DNA from 4 places in the Peteryoungia glycinendophytica genome. Region 2 is predicted to be linked to each of the others. Evidence: riboswitches for the same ligand, from Rfam matches in the RefSeq annotation. Region 2 holds a riboswitch; each other region holds the start of a gene.
What was found. Region 2 has a riboswitch for cobalamin ahead of bluB (5,6-dimethylbenzimidazole synthase). Riboswitches for the same ligand answer to the same signal wherever they lie in the genome.
Positions count from the first base shown of each region.

Region 1: another riboswitch for cobalamin. It lies ahead of FJQ55_RS04535 (aromatic ring-hydroxylating oxygenase subunit alpha); the one in region 2 lies ahead of bluB (5,6-dimethylbenzimidazole synthase).
Region 3: another riboswitch for cobalamin. It lies ahead of FJQ55_RS00505 (ABC transporter ATP-binding protein); the one in region 2 lies ahead of bluB (5,6-dimethylbenzimidazole synthase).
Region 4: another riboswitch for cobalamin. It lies ahead of cobU (bifunctional adenosylcobinamide kinase/adenosylcobinamide-phosphate guanylyltransferase); the one in region 2 lies ahead of bluB (5,6-dimethylbenzimidazole synthase).

Region 1 is NZ_VFYP01000001.1:943,439-945,631, reverse strand. It holds gene FJQ55_RS04535 (aromatic ring-hydroxylating oxygenase subunit alpha) at 1-1,041, opposite strand, end outside; cobalamin riboswitch at 1,143-1,345, opposite strand; gene FJQ55_RS04530 (DUF6656 family protein) at 1,649-2,193, shown strand, end outside.
Region 2 is NZ_VFYP01000001.1:2,271,068-2,273,260, reverse strand. It holds gene FJQ55_RS11125 (NAD+ synthase) at 1-66, shown strand, start outside; gene FJQ55_RS11120 (TolB family protein) at 97-933, shown strand; cobalamin riboswitch at 971-1,162, shown strand; gene bluB (5,6-dimethylbenzimidazole synthase) at 1,207-1,911, shown strand; gene FJQ55_RS11110 (DUF2865 domain-containing protein) at 1,921-2,193, opposite strand, start outside.
Region 3 is NZ_VFYP01000001.1:108,796-110,988, reverse strand. It holds gene FJQ55_RS00510 (ABC transporter substrate-binding protein) at 1-198, opposite strand, end outside; gene FJQ55_RS00505 (ABC transporter ATP-binding protein) at 215-1,009, opposite strand; cobalamin riboswitch at 1,204-1,435, opposite strand; gene FJQ55_RS00500 (NAD(P)/FAD-dependent oxidoreductase) at 1,532-2,193, opposite strand, start outside.
Region 4 is NZ_VFYP01000001.1:1,833,725-1,835,917, forward strand. It holds gene FJQ55_RS09000 (hypothetical protein) at 1-487, shown strand, start outside; cobalamin riboswitch at 567-937, shown strand; gene cobU (bifunctional adenosylcobinamide kinase/adenosylcobinamide-phosphate guanylyltransferase) at 1,125-1,655, shown strand; gene cobW (cobalamin biosynthesis protein CobW) at 1,659-2,193, shown strand, end outside.

The DNA.
Region 1 (2,193 bases), 1.3 Mb from region 2:
CTCTTCGAGGTCGTAGTCGACGCCTTCGACCGCATCCTTGTTGACCAGCCAGGTGGTGGTGACCGCGGTTTCCTCGGCCGAGATCGGCAGGACGCGGAAGGAGATCGCGTGGTCGCCGAGGATGTGGTTCCAGGTCGTCGGATAGTGGAAGAGCAGCATGGTGCCGATATGGCTGATCGGCACGTCGGCAGAGAGCGGCTTCTTCACGGCGCGCTTGCCGGACATGGTGTAGCTCTCGGCATCCTGGATCAGCGGCATGCGGGCGGTGCGGAACTGGCCCGACGGATCCATCTTGAAGGTGGAGGGGAGACCTGCGGCTTCGCAGCGCGCCCAGTGGTCGGCAATGAAGGGATCGTCACCGGCGCCCTGGACACCGGTTGCCGTCGGGGCTTCCGGATAGGTGCGGCAGAGTTCCGGGTGATTGCCGGCGCAGTGGTAGCATTCGCGGTTGTTTTCCCAGACAAGCTTCCAGTTGCCCTTTTCGATGATCGTCGTCTTGTGGGCGACCTTGGCTTCCGACAGGCGGTGCGGCGCCATGTAGGGCTCGATCGAGGCGCGGACGGGGGCGAAGTCAGGGGCTTCGTTGGCCAGACAGATGAAGATGTAGCCGGCGACGCTTTCGCAATGGGCCGTCTTCAGGCCGAAGTCCGCCTTGTCGAAATTCTCGCCCATCTGACGGGCAAAGACCAGCGAGCCGTCGAGGTCGTAGGTCCACTGGTGATAGGGACAGACGAGCTTGGCGGATGCGCCCTTGTCCTGCGTGCAGACGCGGTGGCCGCGATGGCGGCAGGTGTTGTGGAAGGCGCGGATGACCTGGTCCTTGCCGCGCACGATGACGACAGGATAATCGCCGACCTGAACGGTGAAATAATTGCCGGCGCGCGGGATCTCGCAGTCATGGCCCATGAACAGCCAGTCGCGATACCAGATCGTCTCCATGTCGAGCTTGAAGTAGTCCTGGTCGATGTAAAAGGGCTGTTCAAGGCTGAAGCCTTCGCGGCGGTTCTTCAACTGGCGCAATGCCGTGGTCTGCAGGTCCATGTCGTCCTCGTTTTCCTGGATCGGCGGATGAGGAGCGCAGCACGGCACCGCCCCTTGGGATGGGCAGAGCACGGCCATCTCCGGCCGCCCGCCGCGACCTTGATTGTTCGTTTCCCGAGGCTGGTTTCCGGGCTCTGGAGTGGTCCATTTGCGGACCGCGCCGGCGCCTTCCCAGGGTTTCTCCCAGTGGCTTTGTGCCGAAGCGCATTCTCCACCACCGTTGCGGGGGCAGCGCCGGATTTTGACCGGCTTCCCGATTTCCCGCCCTCCCTAGCTGGGCAGCACCTCGAGCTTGGGTTCATCTAATCACAAGGCCCGAGGCGGCGCTGCACTGCGGAACGACACGGCAGAAATCGTTTGCGACATATGCAGAGGCTGTCTCGTGAAGAGCAAAATCGGAAATTGTCGTTATATTTCGGCAAACTGCAGCAACGGATAAGTTCTGCTTTCAGCGACGATGGCGCAAATGAGCGAGTGAAGGAAGATTTCAGGATTTGCAGTGCGGCAAGCCTCGCGAAACCTCTGTACCGCAGAATACCATCAAATGATGATTAACCATGCTGCGGTAAGCTCTACACTTGAAGCCGGGCACCGTCAGAGCGTCAAAATGCAGAAACTGAGATATTTCGCGGCATCAAAGACCGAGAAGGCTGGATCCCCAGCCAAGGCGGCTCATACTGAATTCCTGCGGACCGGGCGCATTTCGCGGCATCGCGATGACTGGGTCCCGGAGCAGCGGCGCTATCTCACCTATGAGGAAGTGGCGGAGCGGACCGGCAAGCGGCTGGAAGCGGCTGCCGATACGACGCATACACGGATCAACTCCTTCCACCGGTCGATCCAGTTTCCGAAGATCATCTTTCACCGCACGCTGAGCGACAGCCCGCATCTGGGCTACTGTCACGTGACGGCGGCGCGGACGAATTTTGCCCGATATGCCGATGTGCGCTGGGCCTTCTACATCGCCAATTTCTTCGCAGAAATCGGTGAGAATGAAGCGTTCTTCGAGCGGATCCGGCAGAACTATTCGCGGATGTATTTTGCCGTGGCGCTGAAGCCGGAAGCAGAAGCGAAAGCCATGACCATCGACCGCTCAATCCGCGACAACGGGCTGCTCTTTCGCACCCATGATCCGAAGGAGGCGCTGCGCAA
Region 2 (2,193 bases):
ATCACCAAGAAGAATTTCGGGCGCGATCGCCGCTATCCGATTACAAACCGTTTCCGGGATCGCTGAGCGGTCCCAGACGGCCAGGAGAATTCGACAATGCGCAGTTCCGTTGAAATCTATGACATGACGGCACGCGAGTGCGAGGTCGTTTGGCAGACGGAGGATCTCGTCGAGGCGCCGAACTGGTCGCGTGACGGCGAGTTTCTTCTCATCAACGGCGATGGGCTTCTCTATGCTTTGTCGCTTGACGATGACGATCCAGAGCCGGAACTGATCGATACTAGCTTTGCCGTCCGTCTTAACAATGATCACGGCATTTCACCCGATGGCGCGTCGATCGCGTTTTCCGACCATACGCTCTTCGGCAAGTCGTGCATCTATCTGCTCGGCGATGGAGATGAGGAGCCGCGTCAGGTGACCGATAAAATGCCGTCCTACTGGCATGGCTGGTCCCCGGACGGGAAGGAGCTTGCCTATTGCGGCGACCGGAACGGCGTTTTCGACATCTACACGATCTCGACCAAGGGTGGGCCTGAGAAACGATTGACCCATGGTGAGGGCCATAACGACGGTCCCGACTATTCGCCTGACGGGCAGTGGATCTATTTCAACTCCAGCCGCACGGGCACGATGCAGATTTGGCGTATGCGGACCGATGGCAGCGATCTGCAGCGCCTGACCGCAGACGGTTATGGCGACTGGTTCCCGCATCCGTCGCCGGATGGCAAAAAGGTTCTGTTCCTTTCCTACGACGCCGACGTGGCGGGTCATCCGCGCGACAAGCAGGTCCGGCTTCGGCTGATGGACGCCGACGGTGGAAATGTCGAGACGCTGTTCGAATTCTTTGGCGGTCAGGGGTCGATCAACGTTCCGAACTGGTCACCCGATGGATCGGCTTTTGCCTTCGTGCGCTATTCCTCCGAAATTTCCTGACTGTCGCTTTCGTGTCTATTGCAGGGCATCGCGATGCGATAAAAGACCGAGGTCAGGTGCCTGCCTTATGGCAGGAGAATCGGGAAGCCGGTGAGAATCCGGGACGTGCCCAGCGCTGTGAGGCGGACGTGTTTGCCAGGGGAAGCCCTGCCACTGGTCGAGAAGACCGGGAAGGCGGCGGATGCGGTAGAAGCCAAGTCAGAAGACCGGCCTGACACCATAGACTTAGCCCGCGCGGACGGCGGGCGGTTGCGCATTGTTGGAGACAACAGGATGCACGACTCATCGTACGAGGCCCTCGTCCGGGCCGACGCCTTTTCGGATTGCGAAAGGGCCGCCGTCTACCGCGCCATCGAAACCCGCCGGGATGTGCGCGACCAGTTTCTGCCTGATCCCTTACCCGATGCCCTGATCCGTCGGCTGCTTTCTGCAGCCCATGCCGCCCCTTCGGTCGGATTCATGCAGCCGTGGAATTTTCTCCTGATCCGCAGCCGCGAGCAGCGCGAGGCAATCTGGCATGCCTTTGCCAGAGCCAATGAAGAGGCGGTCGCGATGTTCACGGAAGAGCGCCGGCAGGCCTATCGCTCGTTGAAGCTGGAGGGTATCCGTAAGGCGCCGCTCAATATCTGCATCACCTGCGATCCCGATCGTGCAGGCCCTATCGTGCTCGGACGCACGCACAATCCCCGGATGGACGCCTATTCGACCGTTTGCGCCATCCAGAACCTCTGGCTTGCCGCCCGCGCCGAGGGTGTCGGGGTCGGGTGGGTGAGCATCTTTCACGATCAGGACGTGAAGGAAATCCTTGGCATCCCGAAGCGGGTCGAGATCATCGGTTACCTTTGTCTCGGATATGTCGATCAGCTCTACGAGAAGCCGGAACTGGAAATCAAGGGCTGGCGTCAAAGGCTGTCGCTGGACGATCTCGTTTTTGAAGAACGCTGGCCGGCAGACGCAGTTTCTGACGGCGGCGGCTAAAGGCAGCGGCTATTCCTGCAGCGGTTGCGGGCCTGATGCGGCAGGCTTTTTCAAGTCGATCGCGCCGTTCTGAGGTGGCAGGAAGACCGGTCCGACCTGGCGAACCTGCAGAGCCGCTTCATCGAGTTCGCGTTCAGCGGCCGGCAGAGCTGCCGGCGTCGTCGGTGCCTTTTCTGGCTTCACCGTTACGATCGATGACTGATAGTCCGGCACGGGCGGTCGAGGTGTCATTTTCTGATAGTAGCGGGCAAGGTCGCAACGGCACTGAGGATCTTCCGAGGG
Region 3 (2,193 bases), 2.2 Mb from region 2:
AACCATGTGGTCCTGCAGCTTAAGGGCCAGCATCATCTCGGTCAGGTTCACGTCATTGGAGATCGCGCGCTTCGGTGCCTCATCGAAGGTGACATCACGGTTGCAGCTTTTCACCGTGACGGGAAAGGCTGCGGCTGTCGAAGCGGCCAGAACAGCAACGAAAAGAGTGGCGGCGGAGAGCAAACGGGGCGTGAACATGGGTGGCTCTTTCAAATCAGGAACTGCCAAGGGAGAATGAAAAGCGAGAGAGACCGGCACCCGCCATCCGCTGACGCTCGGCGAGGACGCCGAAGGTGCCGGAGATGGCGTGATCAGTCAGGACCTCGTCCGGATGGCCGAAGGCGATCATTCGGCCAGACTGCATCAGTGCAACATGGGTGGCGAAATCGGCGGCCAGATTGATGTCGTGCAACGTGGTGACGATGGTCAGCCGCAGCGTGGCGAGCAGAGCCAGGATCTCCAATTGGTGGCGGATGTCGAGGTGATTGGTCGGCTCGTCCAGGATGAGGATCTCCGGATTCTGCGCCAAAGCGCGTGCCACGAGGACGCGCTGTTTTTCGCCGCCGGACAAAGTCGAGAATTGCCGGTTTGCAAGAGACAGCAGATCAAGATGTTCGAGCGCATGACGGGCTTCGTCACGGTCCTGGTCCGTCCAGCCGGTTAGCCCCTCGCGCCATGGCACGCGGCCCATCAAGACAACGTCCCGGACAGTGAACGGAAAATCCGCCGGCATTTCCTGCAGAACGACGGCTACGCGGCGGGCAACCTGACGCGGGGTCAGATCTGTGATATCATGACCGTCGATTTCCACCCTGCCCTCAAGCGGCGCGACACCGCGATAGAGGCAGCGCAGCAGGGTCGTCTTGCCAGCGCCGTTCGGGCCGACAATCGCGAGGCGATCCCCGCCCCCGATCGAAAAGGAGACGTCGCGCACAAGAAACTGCGAGGGCTTTGGTCCCCAACCCAGGTCGACTGCCCTGACGGATATGCCCCTGGTATCACAACTCACGTCCAACCCTCCCCAAGTGGAAGGCAGCCGTGGCGTCGTAAATTTCAGCAGCCGCGCTGAAACTATCGATGATGATGTCCGGCAAGTCTTTCCTCCGCAGGACTTCTCCGGAGGCAAAATGGCGCCCATGAACCTACGCCTGAGGCGCGGTCTGCAAGCCAGTTCGTATCCATCGGAACACCCCGTCCGCTACGTGTCTCACTCATTTGACGGCAGGTCTCCTGGCTTGCGAATATCTGTCGTCCATCTGCCTTCCCACGATCGCTCGCAGTGGCCCGGCGCTTTCGCGCCGCGAGAATGGACGGCAATCCGCTTACAGTTGCGGGGGCAGCCACGGTCTTGGTCCCTTCTGGGTCTTCCGCACCGTGTTCCCTATTAATCCCCTCGGAGTCATCCGGTGGGGGAACCGTCTCCCCATGAATAGAACCTCCGCCATAGACTGGTCAAGCACATCCTGCGTCGGCCCTTCTGATATGTAATAACATTACGTTCGTCAAGCCGTTTTCTGTCGGATACGGCGGGTCAATGAGGGCGCTGAGGATCTGCAGCAGGTGGCGGCATGATGTGCCCGACCGCATCCTCATCGATCAGCCGGGCACCTCTTTGCCGGGTGGCATAGCGCCACAGCCACTGGATGCTGACGAGAAGACGCTTTTCAAAATTGACCAGTAGCCAGACATGGACAATGGCCCACAGGAACCATGCTAGCCTGCCCTTCAGATGCCATCGGCCGAAGTCGAAGACGGCCGCGTTGCGACCGATGACGGCGGTGTTGCCGCGATTCTGGAAGACAAAGGGCGGGGATTTTGCGCCGGTTAGCAGTTCTGCCTTCAGCGCATTTCCCAGATAGAGCCCCTGCTGCTTTGCGACTTGAGCCAAAGCCGGCAAGGGTTTGCCGTCTGCATCGAGTGCAAGGGCAGTGTCACCCAGGGCGTAGATATTGGGCCGCCCGATCACGGCAAGACGGGGATCGACCGGGAGGCGCCCGGCGGGACCGGGCTCAACGCCCAACCAACGCGCCGCCGGCGACGCCTTGACGCCCGCGCCCCAGACGATGCAGCCGGCCGGCAGCCATTCGCCGGCCATTCGAATACGGTCCGGTTCGATGTCCTGGACGGCGGTGTTCAGGTGGATCTCCACACCGATGCGAGTGAGATAATTGGCGGCGTAGTCGGAGAGGTCCT
Region 4 (2,193 bases), 440 kb from region 2:
CGAGGGCAAATATGTCGTCAACGCCCCGACCGACGATCCCCGCTTTGCCCGTGGCGCACTGGCCGAGGAAATCGCCGCCCGCATCCGGTTCGACTTCTCACTCGCCCATCCCCTGGTCCGCAGTGTGCCCGCACCGAAGACGCTGTCCACACGGCTGAAAACGGATCCGGAGATTGTTTCCGCGCCGACCCCTCTCGCCACGCCCCTGATGAGTGGAGGATCCGCTCCCGTCAAACCGGCACTCGCCGCCGCCCCAGCCGTGCCGACCCCACCCGCAGCCCCAAAGCCGACACCCGTTGAGATGGCCGCGCCACCGGTGCTGCCGGTCACCACAGTGGAAAAGCCCGCTTATCCGGATCAGCCCACCCTTCCTGTGTCGGCGCCGAAACCCGGTACGACCGTCGAGCAGGGGGCCAGCGGCACCGTTCGCCTTGGTGGCGGCTGCGATCCGACCGTTGCTACGGATTGTCTTACGCCAAAGCTGTAAGTGGCGGGGCCATGCGGTCGGTCGGCGCTGTTCGACCGACCGGTGCCGTCAGCGTGATTGACTTGCTCCAGCCTCGGGCCTAATCCTTCTCGTGGATGGTTTTCGGACGGCAGACAGGCCGCCCGGAGAGCAAAAGGGAATGCGAAGGCCTGGACCCATGCCGGGCAAGCCGAACGCAGCCGACCCCGCGACTGTATTGCAGCGAGGGTCTTCCATCCTGCCTGTGGAGATCGATGGCGACGGATCGCGTGGTGCGGTCGGCCTGATGTCGAAGCGGGTGGGAAAAGCCACTGGAGTGGCGACACGAACAGCCGGGGTTGGACGCCTCTTTTTCTACGAATCGTCCTCCTCTTCGTGTTGCGAAACAACTCCGGGAAGGCGAGGAAGGCCCGCTGGCACACTGTGCCACGACCTGCGAGCCAGGAGACCTGCCGTCCGTGACGGGCATCGTGCCCACCTGGGGAGCAATCCCCGTTGCCAACACGGAGGTTGTCTTGGCGACGTTTGACGAATGCGGACCCCTGCGGTCTCGCAGAAGGCTTGTGCCGTTGGTGCAAAGGTCTTCTGCATACCTGGATCATGCGGCGTCCTCGTGTGACAGACCACCTGTGCGCCTGGGCACGGGCGATGGTGCGCAATGACCGCATCTCGTCCCCGATCCATTCTCGTTCTCGGCGGCGCACGCTCGGGCAAGTCCCGCTTCGCCGAAGGATTGGCGCGCGACACCAGTCTCGACAGGTTTTACCTGGCGACTGGCCATGCCTGGGACGACGAGATGCGCGCCCGAATCGCCACCCACAGGACTGACCGCGCCGATGACGGCTGGACGACCCATGAGGAGCCGCTCGATCTCGTGGGCGCCTTGAAGATGCTCGACCAGCCCGATCGCGTCATCCTTGTCGATTGCCTGACGCTCTGGCTCACCAATCTGATGATGGAGGAGGGCCGTCACGTCGATGCAGACGGTGCAGCCTTGGCGGCCGCGCTAGCAGACTTCCAGGCCACCGTCATCTTCGTCTCCAATGAAGTCGGCCTCGGCATCGTGCCCGAAAACAAGATCGCCCGCGCCTTTCGCGACCATGCCGGCCGTCTCCACCAAGCCATCGCCGCTCAAGCGGCTGAAGTCTATTTCGTTGCGGCCGGATTGCCGCTGAAAATGAAGGGTTGAACCATGTTGCAGCAAAAAATCCCCGCCACCGTCATCACCGGCTTTCTCGGGGCGGGCAAGACCACCATCATCCGCAACATGCTGACCAATGCCGGCGGCAAGAAGATCGCGCTGATCATCAACGAATTCGGTGATCTCGGCGTTGATGGCGACGTGCTTAAGGGATGCGGCGCGGAGAACTGCACCGAGGACGACATCATCGAGCTGACCAATGGCTGCATCTGCTGCACGGTCGCCGACGATTTCGTGCCGACCATGCAGAAGTTGCTCGACCGCGACGTGAAGCCTGACCATATCGTCATCGAAACCTCGGGACTGGCATTGCCGCAGCCGCTGGTCGCGGCCTTCAATTGGCCTGATATCCGCACCCGCGTCACTGTTGATGGCGTCGTCACCGTGGTCGATAGTGCTGCCGTCGCTGCTGGCCGTTTTGCCGACGACCATGACGCGGTCGCTGCCCAGCGCGCCGAAGACGACAATCTCGACCATGAGAGCCCGATCGAAGAGCTGTTCGAAGATCAGCTGACCTGCGCCGACC